Linked DNA regions of Prochlorococcus marinus str. MIT 0919. The protein of the gene in region 2 interacts with the protein of the main gene of each other region in a pairwise test. Links are inferred from orthologs where the notes say so. Each region holds a gene or a part of one and is shown on either strand. Other genes may lie near its edges. The genes, in order: def and O5635_RS06165.

Region 1 (6,539 bases), 160 kb from region 2 along the record:
TGTTTTGTTCTAAAGGTAAAAAGAAAGGCTGTGTTAAACGCCTTAATTTTGAAAGCTGACCTTTAAGATTTTCTATTTTTGAAATCGGTGATTTGGCCATGGTTATATCTTTGTCTCTATTGATTTAGGAGAACTAATTAATTTGAATTCTATATCTTTGAAAGAGATTAAGAGTTTCTAGCTTCCAAAAAAGGACAAAAGCAAATTTTGTATAGATCCTAATAAAAGAAGTTTTCTACCAAATTTTGACCAGTTGATAATTTTGGTCCCTACCCTCTAAAAATTTCAACCACCAAGGTCTCTATGTTAATTGAAGGTGTAATAAGAGTCAGAAGCAAGTTTAGCCAGGAGGCCAATTTAGCTTTCTTCCACCAATAACATGGATATGTAAATGAAAAACAGTTTGGCCAGCTTCGGCTCCAGTATTGATAATTGTTCGCCAATTGCTCAATTTTTCTGCTTGGGCTACTTGTGCAGAAACTAATAATAAATGTCCTAATAATTTGCAGTCCTCATGACCAGCTGCTTTAAGGCTTGTTAATGGTTTCCTTGGGATAACAAGAAAATGGACAGGTGCTTGTGGTTGTATGTCACGAAAAGCTAAGCATTCAGCGTCACTATATATTTCATCACAAGGAATCTCTCCTTGAAGAATCCGACCAAAAATAGTTTCTTCTGCCATCAAAAAGCTTTTACGTAACCAAATTGATATTAGTGAATTTTTATGGGCTTATCTCGATAAGGCTGTGGACCTATGGCAGGGGGCAAATCATTATGGGACGTTGGACTTCCAATGGTGAACTCCAGGGCTTCAGCTAGCCAAGACTTTAGGCTTTGAAGAGGTTTAGGCATTGCTTAGTTCAATCTCTAAACTTATTTTGGCTAAATTCTAATTTCCTTAAAAGAGTAATTTCACTCTATTTTGTGCATCTTCAGAAATGCTCTTATCTACGCCTGTGTCTTTGTAATTGTTTTCTCTTGTATTTTTCAACAGGAGTTTCATGGTGCCTGAGGCGCTTTATATCCATAAAAATACCTGCTTTTGACACTTGCCTTTTGAAACGACGAATAGCCGATTCAATACCTTCGTTTTCTCCAACAGTAACCTGAGCCATTCAATAATCTAAATAAGCATTTAATTATAGCAAAAGCTATTTCGTATCAATTGAGTTTCTTCAAAATGATCAGTTTATGCCTTTATGGTATCGACATCACATCCTTTTGTTGAAAACCATGCTCTGTTAATTCTTTATTTAAATCTTCTTGATTGGTCACTCTATCTACAAATAAAACTCCATTGAGATGATCCATTTCATGCTGAATACAACGTGATAAAAGGCCATCGGCGCTGAGTTTTTTAGGTCGCCCCATTTCATCGCGATAATTTAATTTGATAGAGGATGGCCTAATTACATTGAGATAAACACCAGGGATGCTTAAGCATCCCTCTTCATATGTTTCTATTGAAGCGCTAAATTCTGTTATTTCTGGATTAATTAAAATAATTGGCGGAGTGGTGGAGTTTTCAATATCTAAATCTATTACTAGAAGTTGCTGATGGATTCCTACTTGCGGAGCTGCTAAGCCAATTCCTTTTGCTGAATACATGCTGTGAAGCATCTTTTTAATTATTGTTCTTATAGAATCATCAACTTTGCTAATGCGTTTTGCGGATTGTCGTAAGCCAAGGTTGCCTAATGTATGGATCTCTAGTGATGGTTTTTCCGTAGGTTCTTTAGAAACAAGAATATTGCTTCCGCCTTTTTCTGCGTTTTTTGCGAGTTGAGCAAAATTCCTAGCCAAGGCGAAATTCTTAAAGCTATTACAGACTTTACTCATTTTTAAGATGGTATGGATAAAAAACACTCATCAAAAAATCAAAAATTTATAGATGCAGAGTTTGCTTTGGGTCAAATTCCAAAAATTAAATCTCCCAAATTAATAAGAAATTGGATTATTTGGTTAGAGCAACGCCCTTATGAACAAGGGAGAACAACCTTAATGGCTAGACCTTGGGGCAATTCAAACTTTGTATCGAAGGAACTCACATCAAACACTGTCAACATTAAAAGTCGTTTGCATGGTTATGGCGGCGGTGAATATGCATGTGCCAATTTAGGTAATGAGTTGATCATCACTTGGATTGACGATATTGATCAAGGTCTATGGCTTCAAAAGTGGAGCTTTCAGGAGAGTAGTTCTCATGGCCAAGTAACAGAGATAAAAGAAAGTTCTACTCCAATTTGTTTATGTGTTCAGGAGGGTTACATAGTGGCAGATGGCTTGATTGATTTGGAGAGGAATAGATGGATAGGAGTTATGGAAAAAAACAAGCAAGACTACTTAGTTTGTTTTTCTTTAGATGCTGCATATCAAGCACCACAAATTCTTTATAAAGCAACTGATTTTATTGGTTATCCATCATTAAGCCCTGATGCAAAAAAACTGTCATGGGTTGAATGGCAAAATCCTTATATGCCTTGGGATTCAAGTCAAATTTGCTTGGGCTTATTAGATGGTATGGGGGAATTATTTTTTCCTTCTATCTTGCAAAAGATAAAGGACTTTAATACAGAACAAAACTCTATTTTTCAACCTATATGGTTAACAAACGGACAGTTGGTTCTTGCAGAAGAAAGCTCCGGATGGTGGAATTTGGCTGTTATAGCAGCTGACATATCAGAAGAACATTTTGCTGACTTTCACAAACTATGGCCAATGAAAGTTGAGTTGGCATCTCCACAGTGGATTTCTGGTATTTCAACTATTTCTCCAATAGAGAATGGAATTCTTGCTCTAGGTTGTGAAGAGGCCAAATGGTCCATGCAAACTTTGGATAAGCAAGGGATAGTTCAAAAAATTCAACTGCCTTTTCATAATCTGAGTTCTTTAAGCTCTGAACGACATAAAGCAGTTGCAATTGCGAGTAATTCTTATACGAGTCCTGGATTGCTTGAGGTTGATTTGAAGACAGGAGAATGGAAACATCAAGCTTCTAAGGAAAATCTCTTAAATAGTGCGGACATTAGTTCGGCTCAATCATTTTGGTTTAAAGGCTTTGGAGGCGCAATGACTCATGCTTGGTATTACCCTCCAATTCAAGGTAGATCTGCATATTCACCTCTTTTAGTTAAAGCTCATAGTGGCCCTACTTCTATGACTAATAGTGGCTTGGATTTGGAAATTCAGTTCTGGACTTCTAGAGGATGGACCGTTTTGGATGTTAATTACTCGGGATCATCAGGATTTGGGAGAGCATATCGTGATCGATTGAAAAATAAATGGGGTGAGGCCGATGTGGTGGATTGTTCAGCTGCAGCCCTGGAATTAGTAGAGGCTGGAAAAGTTGATCAAAACTTGATTGCTATAGAAGGTTCTAGTGCAGGGGGTTTTACTGCCTTATGTTGTTTATGCTTTACAAAAACTTTTAAGGTTGCTTCTTGTAAATATCCTGTGAGTGACCTTATTGCCATGCAAAAATCAACACATCGTTTTGAAGAATATTATTTGGATTATTTGGTAGGTAAATTTGAAACTTATTCAAAATTATATGAAAGCAGATCACCAATTAATAATGTAGAAAAAATAGATTCTCCTCTAATTCTTTTTCAGGGTATGAAGGATCAAGTAGTTTTACCTGAGCAAACTATTAACATCTTTCAGAATTTAGACTCAAGAAATATACCTGTTGAATTGTATACTTATAAAAATGAAGGACATGGTTTTCGAAATGGTAATACACGCGTTGATGTTTTAAAGAAAACGGAATCTTTTTTTAGGAAGCATCTTTTAATTTAGGAATTGTCTTTCAACAGGTTAATAACTGAAATTAATTGTTCAACAAAGAGGTCAATTTCATTTATTGTAGATGTGAAATTAAGACTTGCCCTTGCTGAGGAATTGATTCCAAAAAATTTATGCAATGGCTGACAGCAATGATGTCCACTTCTAATGCAAATATTGTTAGCATCTAGTAAGGATGCAATATCATTTGAATGTATATTTTTGATTGTAAAAGTTGCCAGTGGAGCGCGATTAATATCTTTGTCAGGCCTTGGACCCATTATATAAATATCTTCTATAAGCTCTAATTTTTTAAATAGATATTCCGTAAGCTCTCGCTCATAACTTTTTATATTATGTAGTCCAATAGATTGTAGATATTTTAATGCGGCTCCCATCCCTATAGCCTCTGCTATGGCAGGTGTTCCTGCTTCGAATTTATGTGGCAAATCAGCCCAGGTAGCACTATCTAGAGAAACATCTTGAATCATTTCACCTCCACCTAGAAATGGGGGCATATTCTCAAGAGTTTTTTCTTTGGCCCATAAAAAGCCACTCCCAGTAGGACCACATAATTTATGCGCTGAACCAGCAAGAAAATCTATTTTTAAATCCCTTACATTGATAGGTTGATGAGCTAAACTTTGGCAAGCATCAATCATAATTAAAGCCCCAAAATTATGTACCTTTTCTGCAATTTTATTAATAGGATTGCAACAGCCAAGAACATTACTTACATGTTGAATACTGCAAATACGAGTTTTTTCATTTATTTTTGAAAAGGCATCATCAATATCTAATTCTCCATTATGTGTAATCCCTATATATTTAATTATACATTTTTTTCTTTTTGCTAAAAGTTGCCAAGGTACTATATTGCTATGGTGTTCCATTAAACTAATTAATATTTCATCGCCTTCTTTTAAATTTGAATCTCCCCATGAATAAGCTACTAAATTTATTGCTTCAGTTGCATTTCTAGTGAAAACAATTTCTCTACTAGATTCAGCATTAATAAACCCTGCAGTTATATCACGAGCATTTTCAAATGCTTTGGTCGCCCTACAGCTTAATTGATGTGCACCCCTATGAACATTTGCATTATCAAATTCATAGTAATACTTTAGAGCATCAATTACTTTATATGGTTTTTGACTTGTAGCGGCATGATCTAAGTAAATAAGATTTTTATTATTGGATATTAAAGGGAAATCAATCCTTGTAATTTCAGCGATATTATTTTTCTTTTGCATTGTTTTTTTTAAATAGCTAAAAGATTATTTAAAAAGGCCCACCTTTTAGGTTGTAAAGGAATATTTTGGACAATCTCTTTTGCGTATCCTGCAAGAATTAATAATGAGGCATCATTTCTATTAATACCCCTACTGTTTATATAGAAAAGCTCTTCTTCTTCTAATTGACTAATAGTTGCACCATGGGTGCATGAAACATCATCTGCGATAATTTTTAATTCTGGCTTTGTATTGATCTCTGCTTTTTCAGATAAAAGAAGATTTTTGCTCAATTGAGAGGCTTTAGTTTTTTGAGCAACCTTTGGAACATCAATTACACCATGAAAGATAGAGTGTGAGCTATTAAAAGCTATAGCCTTTTGCAATTGCTCCAAGCTGCCTCCAGGACCATTGAACTTTACATATGTATGTGTAGATAGCTGTTGATCATCCCTTGAGATTTGCAGACCATTTAACCTAGATTTTGCAAGACCTTTTAATTGCTTGATAGAAGGTTCTATTCTGCTTAACCCCCAACCCTCTTGCATAAAGTGCAAGGAATAATCACTGTTTTTATCTTGCAATATTGAGGGCTTGGCTAATAGAGATAATGAATCATTACCTATGGCAATTAAACCATGATTAATTCGTGCATTTTCTTCTAAGTATATTTCTGTCAAGTGACTTTGAGCTGCATTATTTTCTCCTGATATAATTTCTAGTAAATCAAGCTTTGCATTTTTTTCTAGTAAAATCAACACTCTAGTAGATGTTAATTGACTCTTAATTGTAGGCACAATAACTTCCAGTGAGTGCTTATTTTCAGCTGATACTTTGATTCCTAATATATAACTGGATGATGCTTGATTAATTGCCATTGTCCAGCTAGATGAAGAGTTTGCATATATTTTTTTTGCCAATGATTCAATTTCCTTAGAGTCTAGAAGACTAATTCCTTTAGGAAGAGCAGACTGCTTTATTTCTTCTATACTAAAATCTAATTGCACCCTAAAGGAATTACTTGCTGTTTCAGGCATTCTTGCAAAACTAATATTTTCTTGTAAATCATTGATAGGCATTGATAACATATGTTTTAATTTTTTTATATCTGTAAACTTCCATTCTTCAGAAGTTTTGCTTGGCAGACCATATTGATTTAATTGCTTTTTGGCTTTTTCTTGGCTTTTTGTTAAGAAGCCTTTATTCTCTGGGAGTTTGTCTACCCATTCTTTTATTGAATTTTTAATCATTTCTTATCTTGTTGTGAATCTTGGATTCTTTTAAAGCCACCTTTTTCCAGTTCAATTGCAAGATCTATTGTTCCTGTTTTAATAATCTTACCTTCATTCATGATATGCACGAAGTCAGGTTTAATTTCATCAAGTAGTCTTTTATAGTGGGTAATTAATATTGTAGATGTTTTTTTTGTGGATAATTTATTAATAGCTTGAGAAACTATTCTTAAAGAATCTATATCTAAGCCAGAATCTGTTTCATCCAGAATTGATACTATTGGTTCTAAAA
Region 2 (6,435 bases):
ACTTAATGGGTTATCCAGAAAAAAATTAATCGAACTTCCAACACAGACAAGAGAAACAATTTTTGCAAAATGGCTTGATATAAATGGAGTACCTCATGTAAAAGCTTCTCAACTAGCTGAAATTAGTCAAAGTATTAATAAGGGCATGCCTCCTGGGTCTAGAGATCTTGCACAAGGTTGGAAAATTGTATGGGATCAAGAGTGTGTACAAGTCTTTTGTACACAATGAATACATCAACTAATTAACAGCTGATCTACGTCTTCTAGTACGACCAGGTGTCATTTCTACGTTTATTGACTCGTCTGGCATTTCACCCTTGGGACTTGACGAATTATTTATTGGCTGAGGAGATCTAGAAGATGCTAAGTTTTTAGTTTCTTTAGATTGATTATTAGAAGGTAAGTTTCTATTTCTTTCATTAACTTTAGGACTAAATTCTTCATCACTTCTACCTTTGTAGACAGGTGTTCCAGAAGGGGCAGGCTGAACTAAGCACAAAATTAATGGCTCAACTTGAAATTCTCTTCGCATCCTTCTGGCTAAGCCAGATTCAACTTCTCTTTGAAAACCAATCCAATCTACTTCGACTGAATTACTACTCACTTGTCTTGAAAGTTGCTTCCAACGGTTTTCTAAAACCCAATTAATTTCTTTTTCAGTCCAGAAAGACATTTTCTTAGGTTCAGCTGAAGTTATTACTCCGCGCAAATTAACTCTAGGTGGAGCAACCATGGCACCATCAGTGCTGACAGCAACTAAAAGCGTAATCACTCCATCCTCAGCCAATTGTTGGCGTTCTTTTAAAACACGCGCATCAACAATCCCATTTCTAGAAGCATCTAAAAGCTCTATACCAGCCTTTACAGGCTGTCCTTTTTTAAGTGAATCTGGTGTGAGCTCTACAACATCTCCATTCTCAAGAATCAGAATATTATTTTCCGGAACTCCCATTGTCTGAGCACTTTTACTATGACAAACAAGCATTCTGTGTTCACCATGAACGGGGACGAAATATTTTGGCTTGGTTAAAGCAAGCATTAACTTTTGATCTTCTTGAAAACCATGACCCGAAACATGAATACCTTCTCCTTTTCCATAAACAACTTTTGCACCTAGTTTCATAAGGCGGTCAATTGTATTTACAACGGAAATGGTGTTACCGGGGATAGGGCTGGCTGAAAAAATTATTGTGTCACTTGTTTTTACTTGAACATGTTGATGATCTCCTCGCGATATACGACTTAAAGCAGCCAATGGTTCTCCCTGACTACCAGTCATTAATAGAAGTGTTTCTCTGTCAGGCATGTCACGAATTTGCTTAATTGGAACAAATAATTCATCTGGAGCCTTCATATATCCAATTTCTCTTGCTTTCGCAATTACGTTCAACATGGATCTACCCAGTAAACCAACCTTGCGGCCATGCTTTAAGGCAAGCTCCAAAATCATTGCAACACGATGAATTGAACTGGCAAATGTAGTAATAATTACTCGTCCTTGAGCATCTTCCAGATGACGCTCTAAGGCTGGGAAAACTGTTCGTTCTGAGGGACACCAACCTGGCACCTCAGCATTAGTCGAATCACTAAAAAGACATAAAACACCTTCCTCTCCATGATGAGCTAAACGTGCTAGATCAAAGTGCTCTCCATCTACTGGTGTGTGGTCAAACTTAAAGTCACCTGTAAAAATTATTGTGCCAACAGGAGTTTTTATTGCCAATGAAAAGCTATCAGCCATGGAATGTGTATTCCTAATAAACTCGACTGAAAAAGATTGGCCTACTTTGACAACATCTCTTGGACCGACCGTTTGAATTGTTGTTCGATCTGACACGCCTGCTTCTTCCATTTTTCCTTGCAACATTGACATCGCCAAACGAGGTCCATAAATAACTGGAATATTAAAATGCTTCAAATGATGAGAAATTCCGCCTATATGATCCTCGTGTCCATGAGTGACAATCATTCCCCTCATACGATGCTGGTTTTCTTTTAAATAACTTGTATCTGGCATTACAACATTGACTCCATGCATTCCATCACTTGGAAAAGCAAGGCCTGCATCAACCAACATCAAGTCATCACCATATTCAAAAACACATGTGTTTTTTCCTATTTCATGTAGTCCGCCCAGGGGAATAACTCTAAGCATTGGTTGTTTGTTCATAGGAAGTCTGGAAGAATTATTAGTGGAAGTAGAAGAATGTGAAAAGCTAGTCGACATTTGGATAAGTATTCGAGAAACAAACTCGTTTTTGAGTGAGACAAATCACTGTGCAAAGCCAATTTAAATAGAAAGCTTTTTATTAAATTTGTCCTAAGGATTTAATTATATCCATTAGGTCTTCTTTCATTTGTTTTTTTAAAGGAACCAAGGGGCTTCTAGGTGGTCCTACAGGCCATCCAATTAACTCAAGGGCTGCCTTAACCGGTATTGGATTAGTAGTGGCAAAAAGCGCCTGAAAAATTGGCTGTAACTGCTCATGATAACCAAGAGCTATTTCAACATTTCCAAATAAATATGCATCAATCATTCCTTTGATTTGTCTGCCTACAATATGACTAGCAACACTTACGACTCCCACTGCACCAACTGACATCATTGGTAAAAGGAGTGCATCATCACCACTGTAAATAGATAAGCTTGCGCCACATTGCATTCTTAAATCAGTTACTTCGCCAACGTTCCCGCTAGCCGCCTTGAAACTAATAATATTAGAGCAACTCATCAAACTTTTAACAGTTCTTGGCAGCAAAGAGCATCCTGTTCTACTGGGTATGTTGTAAAGCATTAAAGGCATTTCAGGTGCTGCGTTAGCAACAGCTCGAAAATGTGCCTCCAATCCTTCCTGAGGAGGTTTGTTGTAATAAGGCACAACCACCAAAGCCCCATCCGCACCCATATTGGAGGCTTTGGCAGTCGCTTCTATAGCTTCACTTGTGCTGTTGCTTCCTGTCCCAGAAAGGACTTTGATATTTTCTCCAACGGAGTACTTAACAGTTTGAAGAAGTTGGTATTGCTCATCCCAGCTCAATGTTGGAGATTCTCCTGTAGTTCCACAAACAACAATTCCATCGGATCCTTGTTCAACAAGAAAAGAAGCTAACCGCCCAGCCAAATTAAAATCAACATGGCCTTCTTGATCAAATGGAGTGACCATTGCAGTTAATAGGCGGCCAAAAGGGGCTGGAGATAAATCAGATTTTAAAATCATTAACTTGGTAATAAAAGTTCAGCGATTTGAATTGCATTCAATGCAGCACCTTTACGAATTTGATCACCACAAAGCCATAACTCCAAGCAATTTTCATTGCTTATATCCTGACGAATTCTGCCTACAGCAATTGAATCCTTACCCGTCACATCTATAGGCATAGGGAATCTATTAGCTTGATAATCTTCTATTAATTCAATTCCTTTAGCTTCAGCAAGGGCTTTTTTAGCAATTGCTACATCCAAAGGTTTCTCAAATTCAATATTTACAGCCTCAGAATGTGCTCTTAAAACTGGGACTCGAACACATGTTGCTGTGAGTGGCAATTGAGGTACACCCATAATTTTGCGAGTTTCATTAACCATCTTCATTTCCTCTTCACAGTAAGAATTTGCTGCTAAAGGTGAATTATGAAGAAAAAGGTTAAACGCTAAAGAATATGGAAGTACCTCACTTTTAACTTCTTTGTCATTCAAAACCTTTTGAGTTAAGTTTTTAAGTTCTGACATTGCTTTAGCACCAGCACCACTAGCAGACTGATATGTAGAAAGAACAACTCTTTTAATAGGAATCAAATCTGATAATGGCTTCAAAACAACAGTGAGCAAAATAGTTGTGCAATTAGGATTTGCAATCAAGCCCTGATGATTAAATGCATCTTCTGGATTAACTTCTGGAACAATTAAAGGAACATCATTATCCATTCGAAACGCACTGGAATTATCAATAAGAATTGCTCCGGAATCTTTAATAGCTTCTCTCCATTGCCTTGATATTGATCCACCGGCAGAGGCAAAAACCAGATCCAAACCGTTAAAACTACTCACTGCAACCTCTTCAATACTGAGAACTTGCGCTTTCCAAAACCTTTTTTCACCAGCCGATCGAGAAGAAGCAAGCAATCGTAAATTATTAATCGGAAAAGATCGGGCCTCTAACAAATCCAATAATTCCTGCCCAACCGCACCAGTAGCCCCTAGTACAGCAACGTTCAAAGGTCGATCAGGTAAACAATTTTTCAAAGACAAATGTGGTAGAACGAAAATTTTTGATGAACTTAAAGATAAAAATCTTTGAAAAAACCACTCAAAGATCTTCAGAAAATCTATAAAGGAACGATAGCTTTTAATAGTTTGCCTAACTCTTTCTTAATGTAATGAGCTAATGGGCTTCGTTTCTTAGTTAACCAATGAGCAATTCAACAGTAAAAGTAACAACCAAACCCCTGCCAGAGAGTCGATTAGCTGTTGAGCTGGAAATTCCTGCAGAACAATGCCAAAACAGCTTTAAAGAAGCTTTGTCGAGATTAAGCAGATCAGCCAACCTTCCAGGGTTTAGAAAAGGCAAAGCACCACAAGCAGTTCTGCTTCAGCAAATTGGAACAAAAAGAATCCAAGCATCGGCTTTGGAAAAACTGCTAGAAAGTGTCTGGAGCAAGGCTTTGAAAGATAACGATATAGAGCCTTTATGTGAACCTGAATTAGTTGGAGGTTTTGAGGCTTTATTAAATGGTTTTAACCCCAACTCAAATCTTTTGGTCACCTTAGAAACTGATATATCTCCAATCCCAAAGCTAAAAAATACCAAAGGACTCTCAGCGGAAGCAGAAACAATTGTCTTTGACGAAAAAAAAATTGACGAGATTTTAAAGCAATCTCAAAAACAGCTTGCAACCCTAATTCCAATTGAAAGTAGAGCGGCAAAAGCAGGTGATATTGCTGTAGTTAGTTTTGAAGGGAGCTTCGTAGATAATGACAATCCAATTGAAGGGGGTAAAAGTGAGTCTATGGATATTGAGTTAGAAAAAGGAAAAATGATTCCAGGGTTTATAGAAGGAATTATAAATATGAAAATAGATGAAAAAAAAGAAGTGACATGTGAATTCCCTAAAGATTATCCCCAAGAAGATGCAAAGGGAAGGAAAGCGAGTTTTAAAATTCATCTTAAAGCTTTAAAAGAAAGGGAGTTGCCACCCTTAGATGATGCTTTTGCAAAACAAACTAGTGAAAAGTCCAATATGAAAGATCTAAGGATTGAGCTAGAAGAAAGGCTAAAAAAAGATGCTATTAAAAAAACTTCTCAAAACCGTCAAGAAGCGCTTTTAAATGAACTTATTAAAGAACTAGAAGTGGAGCTTCCGAAAACACTTATCAATCAAGAGATACGCAATCTCATTGAACAAACAGCCAGGAACTTTGCGGAACAAGGAATAGATGTGAAGTCAACTTTTACCAGTGAACTTGTAAATAAATTAATGGATTCTTCAAAACCTGAAGCTATCGATAACCTTCGTCGTCACTTTGCATTAAATGCACTGGCAAAACAAGAGAGAATTGAAATTTCTGATCAAGAAGTAGAAAAGAAGTTCAAAGAAGTTCAGCGTGACTTAGCTAAAGAGAAAAATATAGACTTAAAAAGATTAAAAGACGCAGTATCTGAAGATCTACTTCATGAAAAACTCTTACTTTGGCTTGAGGAAAACAACACAATCATTGAAAAGACCTCAGACAAACCATCAAAAGCTAAGAACTCTAGTTCCAAATCCAGTGAAGGAAAAAGCTCAAAATCAAAAATAAAGGCTGATAAATCTCCTAATTCATAATGTAGGTTTTAGATTATTTCCATTCAATCATCAAAACCATTCACCCGGCCCACTAAGAAAATGAAGCATCCTATAAATAATTTTTGGCAAGGAGTGTATCCATTATCAGGCCCTGGAGTACTGCCAACTGTAGTCGAGCAATCTGGCAAAGGTGATAGAGCCTTTGATATTTACTCTCGCCTTCTCAGAGAAAGGATCATTTTTCTTGGAACTAATGTAAATGATCAAATTGCTGATGCATTAGTTGCTCAAATGCTTTTTCTTGAAGCTGAAGATCCAGAGAAAGATATTCAACTCTACATAAATTCTCCGGGAGGTTCTGTAACAGCGGGGCTAGCTATCTACGACACAATGCAACATGTTAATCCTGACATAGTTACTATCTGCTATGGCTTAGCCGCAAGCATGGGTGCTTTCTTATTGTCTGGGGGAACTAAAGGTAAAAGGATTTCTCTACCAAACTCAAGAATAATGATTCATCAACCTTTAGGCGGTGCACAAGGACAAGCAGTAGAAATTGAGATTCAAGCCAAAGAAATTCTTTTTCTTAAAGAAACCTTAAATCAACTCCTTGCAGAGCACACAGGTCAACCAATCGATAAAATTTCTGAAGAC

The links.
Region 1: the proteins of O5635_RS06165 (region 2) and def interact in binary tests that used the Escherichia coli proteins (3 or more experiments, as listed by UniProt). The link is inferred for Prochlorococcus marinus str. MIT 0919 from one-to-one orthologs.

What each region holds. Positions count from the first base shown.
Region 1 is NZ_CP114779.1:1,265,750-1,272,288, forward strand. Bases 1-2,967 are described here. They hold def (peptide deformylase), read right to left. Parts: upstream 1,804-2,967; coding sequence 1,198-1,803; downstream 1-1,197. Other genes in these bases: O5635_RS06890 (ABC transporter ATP-binding protein/permease), read right to left, coding at 1-100; O5635_RS06895 (histidine triad nucleotide-binding protein), read right to left, coding at 341-682; rpsU (30S ribosomal protein S21), read right to left, coding at 945-1,115; O5635_RS06910 (alpha/beta hydrolase family protein), read left to right, coding at 1,852-2,967. Also shown: more of O5635_RS06910, read left to right, coding at 2,968-3,798; O5635_RS06915 (SufS family cysteine desulfurase), read right to left, coding at 3,795-5,036; Fe-S cluster assembly protein SufD, read right to left, coding at 5,045-6,265; Fe-S cluster assembly ATPase SufC, read right to left, coding at 6,262-6,539. UniProt on the Escherichia coli protein: Removes the formyl group from the N-terminal Met of newly synthesized proteins. Requires at least a dipeptide for an efficient rate of reaction. N-terminal L-methionine is a prerequisite for activity but the enzyme has broad specificity at other positions.
Region 2 is NZ_CP114779.1:1,101,877-1,108,311, forward strand. Bases 2,233-5,095 are described here. They hold O5635_RS06165 (aspartate-semialdehyde dehydrogenase), read right to left. Parts: upstream 4,247-5,095; coding sequence 3,218-4,246; downstream 2,233-3,217. Other genes in these bases: dapA (4-hydroxy-tetrahydrodipicolinate synthase), read right to left, coding at 2,310-3,218; tig (trigger factor), read left to right, coding at 4,408-5,095. In the rest of the region: tRNA lysidine(34) synthetase TilS, read left to right, coding at 1-229; O5635_RS06155 (ribonuclease J), read right to left, coding at 239-2,227; more of tig, read left to right, coding at 5,096-5,820; ATP-dependent Clp endopeptidase proteolytic subunit ClpP, read left to right, coding at 5,881-6,435.